Regions from separate parts of the Schinkia azotoformans genome, predicted to be linked through region 2. Evidence: riboswitches for the same ligand, from Rfam matches in the RefSeq annotation. Region 2 holds a riboswitch; the other holds the start of a gene.

Region 1 (2,490 bases), on a different contig from region 2:
AAGAAAGAGAATTGAAAGCAAAGATAGGAAAATCAATACATACATCAAAAATAATAATTAATGGTGCAGAAAATACAATTAGACAATTACAACAGGAATTAATCGAGACTTTTCCCAATGAATTAGATACCTTTATTTCAGAATCCAAAATACTAGATGTCATGCCTAAAAATATTAGTAAGGGAAATGCAATTAAAATACTAATGGAAAACGTAGGTTTATCCCCCAATGAAATTGCCTGCATTGGGGATTCCTATAATGACATCCCCATGTTCCAATTAACAAAGAATAGCTTTGCAATGTCTACAGCGCATCCTGACGTAAAGAGAGAGGCGAATTTCATTGTAGAGACTGTAGCGGAAGCAATTGAACAAATACTTACTTCCTCTAAGGTTAGATCTTAACGGAAGCCATTTATCCTCACCAAAAGGGTTGCGACTCTGGTTTGATAGTACATAACCTGTATTTATCCTCACCAAAAGGGTCGCAATCCAAATTTGATAGTACATAACCAGACTTTATCCTCATCAAAAGGTGTCGCGTCTTCATTTGATTGTAGATAATCTAGCTCATTTAAGAAACTTTGTATCCACTTAAAGCATTTATTACTGTTTTCCGAATGAATCCTTCGGTATACTCAATAATATTAAATTTATCAAAATCCATGGTGGCTACATGATAAGAATTCGTTAATTCAACAATCTTTTTGGACCATGATGAAACATTGTGATAAACGTAATCCGTGCTTTCAGCCGGCACAACATGATCATCTAAAGATTTGAACAATAAAAGGGGACTTGTTATCCGTGAAAGATTTTCCTTACCAATTTTAATTACAGTTAACAGCTGCTTAATGGCATGCACAGGTACAGCAGGATAAGTAATTTCGATTATGCTGTCATCCTTAATATCAGGTTTCCCTTCCTGAACATAATCAAAATCATGGGCCTCTTTATACAGCTCATATCCTGGGACAGAAAAGGCCGCATTAATTGTAATTACCCCGGCCGGATTTACTTTATTAGCTAAAATAAGTGATAAAACTCCTCCCATTGACTGCCCGGCAATAAAAACATGGGAACAGGTTGATTTTAGTTTGTCATAGGCATGTTCAAGTTCTGTGAGCCAATCTTGGAAGATGGTTTCTTCCAGCTCATCAGAATGCGTCCCATGTCCTTTTAAGCGTGGCGCATAAACTGTAAAGCCTTTTTCTGCAAGATGATTTCCAACAAATTTTACACTTTGTGGCGTTCCAACAAAACCGTGAATTAATAATATTCCAATTTCATTTCCTTTTATGTAAAAAGATTCTGCTCCAGGGATTACTTCATATTTATTAATTGTCATTACAATCTCTCCGTTTCTTAAGAAATTTGTGCATAATGGTCTAGCTTCAGCGCCCAGTGACTAGTGGACTTCGCCCACCTCCCTACGATAAGTCAACATCGACTCGCAAAAGCTCGTCGTGTTTCCTTTATCTCAGTCGATGTGCTCCAGTCCTTACGTCGTTGACCGGGCGCTTCCACTTTTCTAATAAAAAACTCCTTCTGCTCGTTGCAAAAGGAGTATTTTTTACACACTTTTATCAACCAAAGCAGAGCTTTGTTGGTAGGAGCACCTTTCCTGATGGGGAGGTTGCTGTGAAGTCATAGAGCCAATTCTCTCGTTCACTCTTGATAATCATTTATTTAATTTTTCCGATAAGAATACTATGTTTTGAATAATAACATGTTTTCATCCATTTGTAAATATCTAAAAATATAAAAGGGCACTTTAATAAAAGTGCCCTTTCTCGCATTGAGGCGACTGACTGCATGCCACATTCATGCATTCCCTTATAGGGCGTGTCAATCGACTTACACAATTCAGCTCATCGCAAAAACTACTATACCATGTTATTCATATAAATTGCAACTTTTAAAAAATTTTCATAAAAGTCTGTTATCCTTCGCAGTTTAGATTTACAATAGAAAGTGAATTTATTTTTTTAACTTTATTCGAGAGAAGTCCCCTCGTCCATAAGTTATAGTAGGATTAACGTAACCGGCATTCAATACAGGGGTCAAACCCACCTTGAATAAAGTTAAAGCCTCCGGCGGATGCCACAGATTTTCAGAGGTAGTTTTTCGAACAAGCTCGAAAAAATCTGGGCGCAAATACGCCAAGGCGCATTTGATTATAATTTTTTTATCGAACAAGGAGATGACACAGATGCTTGATCAAACCATTAAAGTTGATTTAAGCTCAACTAAAAAACCAAAACCAGATGCTGATAAATTGCAATTTGGTAAATTATTTACGGATCATATGTTTATTATGAATTATAAAGAAGGACAAGGCTGGCATGATCCTCGAATCGTCCCATATCAGCCGCTTAAACTGGATCCTTCATGCGTTGTTTTTCATTATGGACAAACGGTTTTTGAAGGCATGAAGGCATATGTCACAAAAGACGGTGAGGTTCAATTATTCAGACCAAATAAGAACTTT
Region 2 (2,490 bases):
GATTTTCAGCATACTCTTGTGAATACTTAACAATCTCTAATCCTTCTTGTTTTGCTTTTTCAACAAATGGAGCCCATACTACACCGGCATCCACTTCCCCTTTTTTAACTGCCATAATTACATCGGCTGGTGAGTTCATTTCAATAATGGTTACATCTTTTTCATAATCAATTCCAGCTTCATATAATGCTCCACGCAAAATAACATCACCAGTAGCAAGCTTAACAGTAGCAACCTTTTTTCCTTTAAAGTTGTTAATATCCTGAAGCTCATGTAATAAGTTAGGCTTTGAGACGACCCCTGCACCAGTTCCCATTTGACCGCCTAGGAACACAATATCGGCACCTTGCTCTTCAAAAGTAAGTGGCGCTGGAGTCCCGAATGTGCCGACATCTAATTTTCCAGCTATTACTGCATTGATTCCTTCTCCACTATTTGAAAATGGATGAAATGTAGCATTTAATCCTTCTTCTTTAAAATAACCTTCTTCTTGTGCGATATAATACAAGCTATGCCCTGTTGTTGGTAAGTGACCGATAGCAAAGTCTATCAATTTTTGGCTTTGATTATTATTTTCTGCTTGTTCTGTTGGGGGCTGTGTTGTATTAGCCGTATTCTCTGCACTGTTACATCCTGCTAATCCTATTGTTAATGATAATGCTGTACCTAAAACTACTAATCTCTTTTTCATAATGATAGATCGTCCTCTCGATTATTTTCTGAAACTAAAAAACCTCTTCCCAAGGAAGAGGCAAAAAATCGACTCTTCCTTATCTTCTAACAAGTTATACAACTTGTTACTGGAGTTAGCACCTTTTGCATTGCTGCAAGGTTGCTGAAGGATCATAGAGCCAGTCTCTCCCCTTCTCTGGATAAGGTATCCGTTTCAATATTTGGTTGTTTTTGTTATGATTGTGATTGTACGGGAGGAAAGTATACTTTGTCAATAAGGATTATTAGAAATTTTAAAATTTTATTTTTTTGAAAAAGCAGTTGCCAAACATTGAAGTTAATGATAGAGTTAAGGACATAATTTTAAAAAAACAAAATATTTGAATTTTTACTTATCCAGAGTGGTGGAGGGAAAGGCCCTATGAAACCACGGCAACCCCATTCTTTTAATAAGATGGAAGGTGCCAATTCCTACTGATGAATCGTCAGCAGTAAGATAAGTGAGGGACTCATAAATGTTGTAGTGGTCTTTCCTTATCTTGAGGAAAGGCCACTTTCGTTTTATAGGCATAGTTTCCATTAAGGAAAAATTGCAACAGTTTTACACATATTAAACTAACTAAACAGATATGAAAGGTGGATTTACTATGAGTTTAATTAAATATGAGGAAAATGGAAAAATTGGAACCATTACATTAGATAATGATAAGCAGCGTAATGCGCTATCGCTTGAATTGATAAGAGAACTGGATGCAAAGTTAACTGAAATTGCAAATGAAAGAAAAATAAATGTTGTTATTATCCAAGCAGAAGGAAAAGTGTTCAGCTCCGGCCATAACCTTCGTGAGATTGACGGTGCACCAGTTGAAGATGTTGCAAATCTATTTGAAGAGTGCCAAGCCTTAATGGAAAAGATCAGAAATATTCCACAAGTTGTCATTTCAAAGGTGCATGCTATTGCGACAGCAGCGGGTGCGCAATTGGTAGCGGCATCTGACCTAGCGATCGCAAGTGATAATTCATTATTTGCAACCCCTGGAACATTAATTGGCCTATTCTGTCATACACCGGCTGTTTTCGTAAGCCGTAACCTTGATCGCAAGAAGGCTGCGGAGCTTTTATTTACAGGCGATTTCATCACAGCAGAAGAAGCGAAGATTCATGGGTTAATTAATAGAGTTGTACCGCTTGAAAAATTAGATGAAGAAACTGAGAAGTTTGCAAACTCCGTTGCTCGTCATAGTTTGGCAGTTTTAGAGGCTGGTAAAAAACAATTATATACACAGCTTCAAATCTCTAACGATTTTGAAGCTTTAACATATAGCTCAGATGTGATGGTGAAAAATAGCCAAAAACCAGATGCAGTAGAAGGAATACGTGCATTTTTAGATAAAAGACCAGCACAATGGTCAGACCGCTAGGAAAAAACGAAGGGAGAAATGTTGCGATGACTACTACAAACATTAAAGCCGAAAATCCGTATTTATATGGCTGGGCATCTACTGATGAAATAAGGGAATATCGAAGAAATAATAAATCAACAAAGAAAATTGATAAACGAGTTACTTTAAAAGAGGCAGTAAGCCGTAGGGTTAATCAAGGGGATTATATTGTATTTAGCGGCATGGGCTCGGTCCGCAACCCAATGGCTGCTGTATATGAGATTATTCGTCAAAATATCGGTGACTTAACCATTGCGGCAAAGGGGTCACAGCATGACTGGCAGCTGTTGGCAGCAGCTGGGTTAATAACAAAAGCTGAAATTGCCTATGGCTTTGGGGATGAAATTCGTGGCCTTTGCCCAGCATCACGCCGAGC

Evidence for each region. Region 2 has a riboswitch for S-adenosylmethionine ahead of P9E47_RS10215 (enoyl-CoA hydratase-related protein). Riboswitches for the same ligand answer to the same signal wherever they lie in the genome.
Region 1: linked by a shared signal. The riboswitch ahead of P9E47_RS13385 (alpha/beta hydrolase) and the one ahead of P9E47_RS10215 (enoyl-CoA hydratase-related protein) in region 2 are both predicted to bind S-adenosylmethionine.

Annotation. Positions count from the first base shown of each region.
Region 1 is NZ_JARSMD010000021.1:109,080-111,569, reverse strand. It holds gene P9E47_RS13390 (Cof-type HAD-IIB family hydrolase) at 1-404, shown strand, start outside; gene P9E47_RS13385 (alpha/beta hydrolase) at 574-1,347, opposite strand; SAM riboswitch class I at 1,580-1,683, opposite strand; gene P9E47_RS13380 (branched-chain amino acid aminotransferase) at 2,212-2,490, shown strand, end outside.
Region 2 is NZ_JARSMD010000017.1:93,555-96,044, reverse strand. It holds gene P9E47_RS10220 (ABC transporter substrate-binding protein) at 1-691, opposite strand, end outside; SAM riboswitch class I at 768-879, opposite strand; SAM riboswitch class I at 1,062-1,175, shown strand; gene P9E47_RS10215 (enoyl-CoA hydratase-related protein) at 1,320-2,093, shown strand; gene P9E47_RS10210 (CoA transferase subunit A) at 2,120-2,490, shown strand, end outside.